Regions from separate parts of the Streptomyces sp. BA2 genome, predicted to be linked through region 1. Evidence: riboswitches for the same ligand, from Rfam matches in the RefSeq annotation. Region 1 holds a riboswitch; the other holds the start of a gene.
The links. A riboswitch is a leader RNA that binds a small molecule or an ion and turns the genes downstream of it on or off. The one in region 1 is predicted to bind cyclic di-AMP.

Region 1 (5,294 bases):
GCGCGTAGCCCGGAGTCTCGACCAGGACCGAGGGCGTCGCGCCGGCCCGCACGAGCGCGGACTCCACGCCCTGCCGTGGCGGATGCGTCGGCGCCATGCTGATGAGCGGCTGACCGGCGAGCTCGCTCAGGGGCAGCCGCGAGGGGGAGTTCGCGAGCGCGTGTCCGGGGGAGGTCACCAGGACGAGCTCCTCGACCAGGATCGGCTCCGCGGTCACGGACGCGGGCAGCGGCACCGGATCCGCGGGCTCGTACGTGTGCGTGAGGGCCAGGTCGACCTCGCCCGCCGCCACGGCCGCGATGCCGAGCGGCGGTTCATAGCCCCGTACCGTCAGATCGATGTCCGGATGGGCGCGGCGGAACGCGGTCAGCGCGGGCGGCACCAGATGGATCCCGGCCGTGGTGAAGGTCCCCACGCGCAGCCTGCCGCCGGAAAGGCCCGCAAGCTGGGCCAGTTCGTGCCGGGCCTGCTCCATCTCGTCAAGGACCCTGCGCGCCCGCGCGAGCAGCAGCTCACCGGCACCGGTCAGCCGTGCGCCACGGTGGTGCCGGACCAGGAGCGCGGTGCCCGCCTCCCGTTCCAGCTTGGCCAGCTGCTGGGAGAGGGCGGGCACGGTGTAGCCGAGGCGTTCGGCGGCGCGGGTGATCGACCCGGCCTCGGAGACCGCCACCAGTGCGGCGAGCCGCGTCGGGTCGTACATGGTCTCTCCCGGTGCAGGAGCCGGCGGGAGGTGCGGTGTCCGTCGGCGTGGGGCTAAAGGCCTGCTTAAGGCAGACCCAGGATATTCCACATACCTGCTGAAGGCAGAAGTACGCCAGCCTTGACGCCATGGACGCACAACTGGTCGCCTTCACCGGAGTCGCCGCGGGCATGGTCGCCATGCCGGGTGCCGACTTCGCCGTCGTGGTGCGCAACGCCCTCGCCTCCCGCCGCGCCGGGGTCACCTGCGCGATCGGTGTGGCGGGCGGGCTCCTGGTGCACACGGCGCTCGCGGTGGCCGGGGTCGCGGCGGTCCTCGCGGCGGTTCCCACGCTCTTCCGGGCGTTGCAGGCCGCGGGCGGGGCCTATGTGCTCTACCTCGGGTATCGCGCGCTGCGGTCGGCGGCGCGGCCGCTGGAGAGCTTCGGCGCCCGGGAGGGTGCGGGACAGGAGGCGGTCGGGGGCAGCCTGCGGCAGGGGTTCTTCACCAACGCCCTCAATCCCAAGGCGCCCATCACCTTCCTCAGCGTGCTGCCCCAGTTCGTCCCCGCGGGCAGCCCCGCGATGCCGAGGACACTGCTGCTCGCGTCCATCATCGTGGCCCTCGCCCTGGTGTGGTTCCCGGTCGTCGCGCTCCTGGTCGACCGCCTCGGGCGGTGGTTGCGCAGGCCGCGCACGGCCCGCGCCATCGAGGGCGGCACCGGCGTCGCGCTCAGCGTGCTCGGCCTGGTGCTCCTCACCGAGGCCCTGGTCGCCTGATGTCGTGCGACGTGCCCGATGCCTTGCCGTCGTCGCCCTCGTCCTCGTTCTTGTCCGCCGCGCCACGCACCAGGAGGGGGAGCAGGCCCCACAGGCCCGCGCACACCACCAGCGTGCCCGCGCTCGCGATGATCCCGCCGGTCCTGCCCACCGCCACGTCGACGACCAGGAGTACGGCGCCGGAGACCGCGAACACCAGGACCCCCAGACCGACGCCGGCGAGGCGGGACGACACCCGCACGATCAGCGGCTTGGCGTGCTGCCCGAACAGCCACCTGTGCACGGCGGCCGGAGCGGTGAACAACGCCGCGGCGAGGACGGCGAGCAGCAGCGTGGTCACGTAGGTGGCGCGCTGCATCGTGTCGAGCGAGGGGAAGCGCTCGGTGAAGGCGAGCGTCAGCAGGAACGCGAAGAGGATCTGCACCCCGGCCTGCGTGACCCGCAGTTCCTGGAGGATCTCCGAGAAATTGCGATCGGCACGTTCGAAGCGCGTCTCGTTGCGCGATGGTTCACCCGCAGTGGAAGAACTGTTGTTTTCGGCCATGGCGCACGAGTATCCGCGTCGACGCGCTCCACGCCTGGCGGGCGCGCCGATCAGAGCGCCGACTGAGCGCCGACTGAGCGGTGGCCGAGCGCCGACCGAGCGGCGACCGAGCGGTGGCAGCGGCCGTGAGGCCACCGCCACCGCCCTCCGACAGGTCAGCTACCGGGGATCAGTGACGGGCCATCAGCGCACCCGGCCGTACGAGACGCTCTTCGTCCAGATCTTCTCGAGCCGCACCACGGTGTTCGACTTGGGGGCGTGCCAGATCCGGCCCTTCCCCGCGTAGATGCCTACGTGGTAGACGTTCCGGCCCGAGTGGAAGAAGACCAGGTCGCCGCGGGCGCGGTTGGACGCGGAGACGTGGCGGGTCTTGTTGTACTGCTGTCCGGCGGTGCGTGGCAGTTTCTTGCCCGCGCGCTTGAACGAGTACTGCGTCAGGCCCGAGCAGTCGAACCGGTTGGGCCCCGTCGCTCCGTAGCGGTACGGCGAGCCCTTCTTGGAGGCGGCGATCTTGAGCGCCTTCGTCCCGTGTGTCGCGGCCTCTGCCTCCGACGTGAGCCCCGGGGCCACGAGGGTGCCGCCTACGACGGCGAGCGTGAGGGCCGATACGGAACCGGCCCTGGTGAGCAGCGACGGAACATGATTCAGCGCGGTCATGCGCAACCCTTCGTCAACCGCCTGTGAAGGATGACCTGTCGGATTCGGGCTGACAAAGTTGCCCGGCCGCGGTGTGCGGCTTCACCCCAAGGGTCGTCGTCCGGACCTTCCGGACCGACCCGTCATGCCTGGGTCCTCCACTCCTGCCGATGCACCGATGTCGACCGGTCATCCGGGCGGCGGCAGGATTCGGCGTCCGCCCGGACCGCCCCGCCGCTGTGGCGGGGGCTTGTCGTCGGAAGGGATCTTGACCCGTCAAGGGCAAGAATTCCGAGCCGAAACGGCGTTTTGTGAGGCTCCTCACGGCTGAACCGTTCGGGTGGACAAGGTCGGTTTCGGGATCCGGTCACGGCACCAGACGATCGTTCGACCAGCACCGGAACGAGGAATTCCGGCCCCCGCGTACACATCTGACGCAACTGAAGACGGCCCGAACAACGACGCATGTCTACGCCGAACGAGGTAGCCCGTTTGGTTCGTTTGAGATCGGCCCCGGACGCCTCGGGCTTCGGAGGAGGAGGTGACGGGTGCTCAGGACGGCGACGAGGGCGGCACGATGACCCGTCCGGACCGCCGCTCTCCGTCGAGGACCCGCAGTGCCCGGGCCAGTGTCGGTGCGTGCACGGCGCTCTCGCCCCGTTGATGCATGAGCGTCAGCGCGTCCCGCAGGGCACTGGCCCTGCCGACGAGGGCCTGGGCGGCGCGCAGTCCGCCGTAGGTGTCCGAGGCTCGGGCGGGGTTGATCCGGCCCACCAGGTCGACCACTTCGAGGTAGCGGTCGATCAACTCGCCCTCGGCGCGGGTGAGTGCGGGCAGCGGAGGGAGCTCGGGTGGCAGCATCGGCGGTTCACCCCGCGTCCGGCGTGCGCAGGGACGACTTGCGGCTCGGGATGATCCGGTCCACCAGGCCGTAGTCAACTGCCTCGGACGCACTGAGGATCTTGTCCCGCTCGATGTCGGCCGCGACGCGTTCCGCGCTCTGGCCCGTGTGTTGGACGAGCAGCTTCTCCAGTTGAGCGCGGGTGCGCAGGAGTTCGTCGGCCTGGATCGCCAGGTCGGACGTCTGGCCGTGGACCGGCTCGGCGAGCGAAGGCTGATGGATCAGCACCCGGGCGCCGGGCAGCGCGAACCGTTTGCCGGGGGTGCCCGCGGCCAGCAGGACGGCGGCCGACGACGCGGCCTGCCCGAGGCACGTCGTCTCCACGTCGCAGGTGACGAACTGAATAGTGTCGTAGATCGCGGTCATCGCGCTGAACGAGCCGCCGGGGGAGTTGATGTAGAGCGCGATGTCGCGGTCGGGCGCCAGATATTCGAGGTGCATGAACTGCGCCATCACGTCGTTGGCCGACGTGTCGTCGATCGGCGTCCCCAGGAAGACGATGCGTTCCTCAAAGAGCTTCGAATACGGATCGAGGGTCCGCTGCCCCGTGCTGGTGCGTTCGGTGAACTCGGGCAGGACATAGCGGGCGAACGGTCGGTTCATGGCACGTCTCTCCTCTGCCGGGGTCGGCTGCTCCCCAAGGCTTCCTGTAAAAAATGTACAGGACGTACGTAACCTTGGTGGGGGCATGTTCGGGGGATCCGGCGACGTGGGCATACTCCGCCTCGTCGCGATCTCCGCCGCCCCGAGCCGAAAGCGCCGTCGTATGAGCCCTGAAGCCTCCGAGCTCGTCCACCTCACCGCCCGCGAACTCGCTGCCAGGATCCGCGCCCGCGAGCTGTCCGCGCGCGAGGTCGTCCAGGCGCATCTGGACCGGATCGAGCAGGTCGACGGCGCCGTGAACGCGGTGGTGACCCTCGTGGCGGAGCGCGCGCTCGCCGAGGCGCACACCGCCGACGAGGCCGCCGTGCGCGGTGCGCCGCTCGGCCCGCTGCACGGGCTGCCCGTCGCCCACAAGGACACGCACGACACCCGTGGCATCCGGACCACCTACGGGACGCCGCTCCTCGCCGACAACGTCCCGGACCGGGACGAGCTGATCGTCGAACGCATCCGGGGCGCCGGGGCGATCACCGTCGGCAAGACCAACGTCCCCGAGTTCGCGGCCGGTTCGCACACCGTCAACCCGGTCTTCGGGGCCACCCGCAACCCGTACGACCTTCAGCGATCGGCGGGCGGCAGCAGCGGGGGAGCGGCCGCGGCGCTCGCGTGCGGCATGCATCCCCTGGCCGACGGCAGCGACATGGGCGGTTCGCTGCGCAACCCCGCCTCGTTCTGCAACGTGGTGGGCCTGCGCCCCTCGCCGGGCCGGGTGCCGAGCTGGCCGGAGACCGCCCCCTGGTCGACCATGGCCGTGCAGGGGCCGATGGCGCGCACGGTCGCCGACGCGGCCCTGCTGCTGTCCGTCGTCGCGGGGCCCGACCCGCGCTCGCCGATCGCCCTGGAGACGCCGGGGAGCGCGTTCGGCGGGCCGCTGGAGCGGGACTTGAGAGGGCTGCGGATCGCCTGGTCGCCCGACATGGGAGGAGCGGTGCCCGTCGACCGAGAGGTCAGCGACGTGCTCGCACCCGCTGTCGCGGCCTTCGCCGGCCTGGGGTGCACGGTCGAGGAGGCCTGCCCCGATCTGTCCGGCGCCGACGAGGTGTTCCGGACCTTCCGCGCCTGGCAGTTCCACCTGGCGCTCGGTGGGCTCCT
Region 2 (5,294 bases), 1.6 Mb from region 1:
GCCTCGTACGCAACCGCCTGGACGAGATCCCGCACGAGGCCGCGAACCCGGCACGCCGCGCCGCCAAGGAGCTCTCCCGGCAGCTCTTCCCGGCGACCTCACGCATGTCGCGCCCCCGCCAGGGCACCGAGGAGACGGTCACGGCCATCGACTCGGCAGCGGTGCGCACCTTCTACGAGAAGCACGTGCGTCCCGCCACGGCGACCGCGGTCGTCGTGGGCGACCTGACCGGCATCGACCTGGACGTCGTCCTCGCCGACACCATCGGCGCCTGGACGGGCGGCACCGCCGAGCCGCGTCCGGTGCCCCCGGTGACGGCGGACGACACAGGCCGTGTCGTCATCGTGGACCGCCCTGGCGCCGTCCAGACGCAGTTGCTCATCGGCCGCGTGGGACCGGACCGGCACGACCGCGTCTGGCCCGCGCAGGTGCTCGGCACGTACTGCCTGGGCGGCACCCTCACCTCACGCCTGGACCGCGTCCTGCGCGAGGAGAAGGGATACACCTACGGCGTACGGGCGTTCGCCCAGGTCCTGCGGTCCGCTCCGGACGGCAGCGGCGCCGCGATGCTCGCCATCAGCGGCTCCGTGGACACCGAGTCCACGGGTCTGGCCCTCGACGACCTGTGGAAGGTCCTGCGCACCCTCGCGGCCGACGGCCTGACGGACGCCGAACGCGACGTGGCTGTCCAGAACCTGGTGGGTGTGGCCCCGCTCAAGTACGAGATGGCGGCGTCCGTCGCGGCCACTCTCGCCGACCAGGTCGAGCAGCACCTACCGGACGACTTCCAGGCCCAGCTGTACCGCCAGTTGGCCGCCACCGGCACCGTGGAGGCCACAGCCGCCGTGGTGAGCGCCTTCCCCGGGGACCGTCTCGTGACGGTGCTCGTCGGTGACGCCGCGCAGATCGAGGAGCCCGTCAGGGCGCTCGGCATCGGTGAAGTGAGTGTGGTCACGGGGTGAGCGCGGGGTGACTGCGGGCTGAGGGGCAGTCAGGACATATCGGGACCCCAGTGGCGAGAAAACGCCACTGGGGCCCTCATATGTCCGAATTGGTATGGAGGTTACGTGTCTGACCTGTGGCGTGCGCTACAAAAGCTCTGATCCGTTTGTCGTTTGAAAGACGCCCCGCTTAGCGTCTGGTCCGGCTGTTCGTCATGCAGTACGCCGCACCCGCGGCACCGGACAGTCATCGCCGAGTCCCCGTACGGCGCGAGCCAGGGGAGCCGGGGACCCACATGTCCCCTTGGGGTGAATCGGGAACCTCGCCGTGAGGTGAGGGACCCGTAGGAGACCTTCCTGCTCCGAACCCGTCAGCTAACCCGGTAGGCGAGAAGGAAGGAAAGGATCAGCCGCTTCATGGCGTTCACCCGTGCCACCGGGAAGCACCGTCGCCCGAGCCGCCTCACGCGTACGACCGCGAACGTGGCGGGCGTCGCCGCCCTCACCACCACTGGTGTCATCGGAGGCCTGGCCGCTCCGGCGCTCGCCGCCGACGACGCGGCTCTTGAGCACACCGGCCTCACCCAGGCCATCTCCGTGGGCGACTCGCTCGCCCAGAGCATCGACGCGCAGGCCGCTGCCCAGCAGCAGGCCGCCGACGACGCCGCAGCCGCCAAGAAGGCCGAAGAGGCCGCCAAGAAGAAGGCCGCAGAGGCGAAGCGCAAGGCCGAGGCCGAGGCGAAGGCCAAGGCCAAGAAGGAGCGCGAGGCCAAGGAGCGTGCCGCTCGCGAGGCCGAGCGCAAGCGCCTCAACAGCTACGTATCGCCGATCACCGGCTCGTCCATCTCCACGGGCTACCAGACCGGCGGCGCCATGTGGTCCTCCGGCAGCCACACCGGCGTCGACTTCCACGCCGCGTCCGGCACCTCGGTCCACGCGGTCGGCTCCGGCACCGTCGTCGAGGCCGGCTGGGGCGGCGCCTACGGCAACAACGTGGTCATCAAGATGAACGACGGCACGTACACCCAGTACGGCCACATGTCGTCCCTCGGTGTCACGGTCGGCCAGGCGGTCACCCCGGGCCAGCAGATAGGCCTCTCCGGCTCCACCGGCAACTCCAGCGGCCCGCACCTCCACTTCGAGGCCCGCACCGGCGCGGACTACGGCACGGACATCGACCCGGTCGCCTACCTCCGCTCGCACGGCGTCAACGTCTGATCCACGCCGATCCAGGCGGTCGCGCGAAGCGCACCTGATTCAACGAAAGCCCCGGCTCGTCGAGAGCCGGGGCTTTCGCCGTTCTCGTATCTCCTTTGGCCAAAAGTATCCCTGGATTTCGGCCGACCGTCGGAAATTCAGCCGTTCTGCAATAGAGTCGCTGAACAGGCGTCGATCGACCGCGTTTCGCGGGGATTAAGGCGGAGGTCAGGCATGCGCATTCCCGCGCACTCGGTATGCACGGCCATCCGGGACGACATCGTCTCCGGTGTCTACGAACGGGGTGGCCGGCTCACCGAGGAACTACTGGCGCGCCGCTATGGGGTCTCCCGCGTCCCCGTGCGCGAGGCCCTGCGCACCCTGGAGGCCGAGGGGTTCGTCGTCACGCGCAGGCACGCGGGCGCGTGCGTCGCGGAGCCCACCGAGCAGGAGGCGGCCGACCTCCTGGAGATACGCGCGCTCCTGGAGCCGCTGGGCGCGGCCCGCGCCGCACAGCGTCGCACGGAGGCGCACCTGAAGGTCCTGCGCGGCCTCGTCAGGCTCGGCCAGGAGCGGTCGAGGCGCGGTCGGAGTGAGGATCTGCGCTCCCTGGGCGGCTGGTTCCACGAGACGCTCGCCCAGGCATCCGGCAGCCAGGGCCTCACGGCACTGCTCACCCAGCTCCGGCACAAGATCGCCTGGATGTACGTGGTCGAGACGTCGGCCGCCCCCGCCGAGGCCTGGGCCGAGCACGCCGCGATCGTCGACGCGGTCGCCCGCGGGGACGCGGAGCGGGCCAGGTCGCTCACCGCCGCGCACACGGAGCGGACGACGGCCGCGCACCGGCTGCGCCTCGGGCGCAATCTCCCGGGTGTGAGGGGTTCGCAACATTCCGTAAACACTGCGGGTCTGCGCCTTTAACAGAGGCGCCGTATACAAAGAAGTGCTATTCGGCGGGGCATTATTTCTGCTGCCCGAATTCAATGCGGGATGCTCGGTAAACGGGGCGGCGGCAGAAGCAGTAAAAACGCTGAAGGGCCCGCCCCTATTTCGGGCGGGCCCTTCAGCGTATGAGTACCAGTCTTTACTAGACGGTCTCGGGGAGTTCCTCGAGGCCGTCCGCGACCAGCTTCGCCAGACGGTCGAGAGCGGCGTCCGCGCCCTCGGCGTCGGAGGCGAGGGTGATCTCCTCGCCGCCCTGCGCGCCCAGACCGAGCACCGCGAGCATGGAGGCGGCGTTCACGGGGTTGCCGTCAGCCTTGGCGATCGTCACGGGGACGCCCGCGGCGGTGGCCGCGCGGACGAAGATGGAGGCGGGTCGGGCGTGAAGGCCCTCGGCCCAGCCGACGTTGACGCGGCGCTCAGCCATGTGTTGCTGCCCTTCCAGGTGTCTCACACTTGTCTAGACCAGTGTCTCATGCCGTCACGGGTGCTCTGCCGACGACTCCTAGCGTGCCCCGGCCAAGGCGCCCCCGCGACCCGTACCCTGGGCCCATGCAGACCCCGTCGGACCGGCACGCATACCCCTCCCACTGGGAAGCCGATGTCGTCCTGCGTGACGGAGGCACCGCCCGGATCAGGCCGATCACGGCCGAGGACGCGGAGCGCCTGGTCAGCTTCTACGAACAGGTCTCCGACGAGTCGAAGTACTACCGCTTCTTCGCGCCCTACCCCCGCCTGTCCGCCAAGGACGTGCACCGCTTCACGCACCACGACCAGGTGGACCGGGTGGGTCTCGCGGCCACCGTGGGCGGCGAGTTCATCGCCACCGTGCGCTTCGACCGCATCGACGAGCGCGGCATGTCCGCCAGCGCGCCCGCCGACGAGGCCGAGGTCGCCTTCCTCGTGCAGGACGCCCACCAGGGCAGGGGTGTCGCCTCCACGCTCCTCGAACACATCGCCGCCGTCGCCAGGGAGCGCGGCATCCGCCGCTTCGCCGCCGAGGTGCTGCCCGCCAACACCAAGATGATCAAGGTCTTCACGGACGCGGGCTACCAGCAGAAGCGCAGCTTCGAGGACGGCGTCGTACGTCTCGAATTCGATCTGGAGCCGACGGACCGCTCCCTTGCCGTGCAGCGCGCCCGTGAGCAGCGGGCCGAGGCGCGGTCGGTGCAGCGGCTGCTCACGCCGAAGTCGGTCGCCGTGATCGGCGTCGGGCGCACGCCGGGCGGCGTGGGGCGCAGCGTGCTCCGCAACCTGCGCGAGGCGGGCTTCACGGGGCGGCTGTACGCGGTGAACAGCGCCTTCGACTTCGAGGAGGGGGAGGAGGCCGAGGTCGACGGTGTGCCCGCGTACCGCTCCGTGCGGGACATCGACGAGACCGTCGAGCTCGCCGTCGTCACCGTGCCCGCCGAGCGGGTGCCGCAGGCCGTCGCCGAGTGCGGTGAGCGCGGGGTGCTCGGGCTCGTCGTGATCTCCGCCGGGTACGCGGAGAGCGGTCCCGAAGGGCGGGAGAGGCAGCGCGAACTGGTGCGCCAGGCGCGGTCGTACGGCACGCGCATCCTCGGCCCGAACGCCTTCGGCGTCATCAACACGTCGCCCGAGGTGCGGCTCAACGCGTCGCTCGCCCCGCATCCTCCCGAGCGCGGCAGGATCGGCCTCTTCACCCAGTCCGGTGCGATCGGCATCGCGCTCCTTTCCGGTCTGCACCGGCGTGGTGCGGGCCTCTCGACCTTCGTGAGCGCGGGCAACCGCGCGGATGTGTCCGGCAACGACGTCCTCCAGTACTGGTACGAGGACCCGGACACCGACGTCGCCCTGATGTACCTCGAATCCATCGGCAACCCGCGCAAGTTCACCCGGCTCGCCCGGCGCGCGGCGACGGCGAAGCCGCTGGTCGTGGTGCAGGGGGCGCGGCACAGCGGGATCGCGCCCACGGGGCACGCGGTGCAGGCCACGCGGCTTCCGCATGCCACGGTGTCGGCGCTGCTGCGCCAGGCGGGGGTCATCCGGGTCGACACCGTCACGGAGATGGTGGACGCGGGGCTGCTGCTCGCGGGGCAGCCGTTGCCGGCGGGGCCGCGGGTGGCCATTCTCGGCAACTCCGAGTCGCTCGGGCTTCTCACGTACGACGCGTGCGTCGCCGATGGGCTTCGGCCGATGCCGCCGGTGGATCTGACCACCGGGGCCACCCCGGACGACTTCCGGGTCGCGCTC

Region 2: another riboswitch for cyclic di-AMP. It lies ahead of E5671_RS33750 (M23 family metallopeptidase); the one in region 1 lies ahead of E5671_RS40420 (C40 family peptidase).

Annotation. Positions count from the first base shown of each region.
Region 1 is NZ_WSRO01000002.1:8,438,148-8,443,441, forward strand. Features, by position in the region: gene E5671_RS40405 (LysR family transcriptional regulator) at 1-700, opposite strand, end outside; gene E5671_RS40410 (LysE family translocator) at 829-1,458, shown strand; gene E5671_RS40415 (DUF6328 family protein) at 1,436-2,002, opposite strand; gene E5671_RS40420 (C40 family peptidase) at 2,186-2,659, opposite strand; cyclic di-AMP (ydaO/yuaA leader) riboswitch at 2,663-2,855, opposite strand; gene E5671_RS40425 (hypothetical protein) at 3,191-3,499, opposite strand; gene E5671_RS40430 (ATP-dependent Clp protease proteolytic subunit) at 3,507-4,142, opposite strand; gene E5671_RS40435 (amidase) at 4,306-5,294, shown strand, end outside.
Region 2 is NZ_WSRO01000002.1:6,868,590-6,873,883, forward strand. Features, by position in the region: gene E5671_RS33745 (insulinase family protein) at 1-962, shown strand, start outside; cyclic di-AMP (ydaO/yuaA leader) riboswitch at 1,183-1,346, shown strand; gene E5671_RS33750 (M23 family metallopeptidase) at 1,359-2,159, shown strand; gene E5671_RS33755 (GntR family transcriptional regulator) at 2,373-3,059, shown strand; gene E5671_RS33760 (HPr family phosphocarrier protein) at 3,226-3,507, opposite strand; gene E5671_RS33765 (bifunctional acetate--CoA ligase family protein/GNAT family N-acetyltransferase) at 3,633-5,294, shown strand, end outside.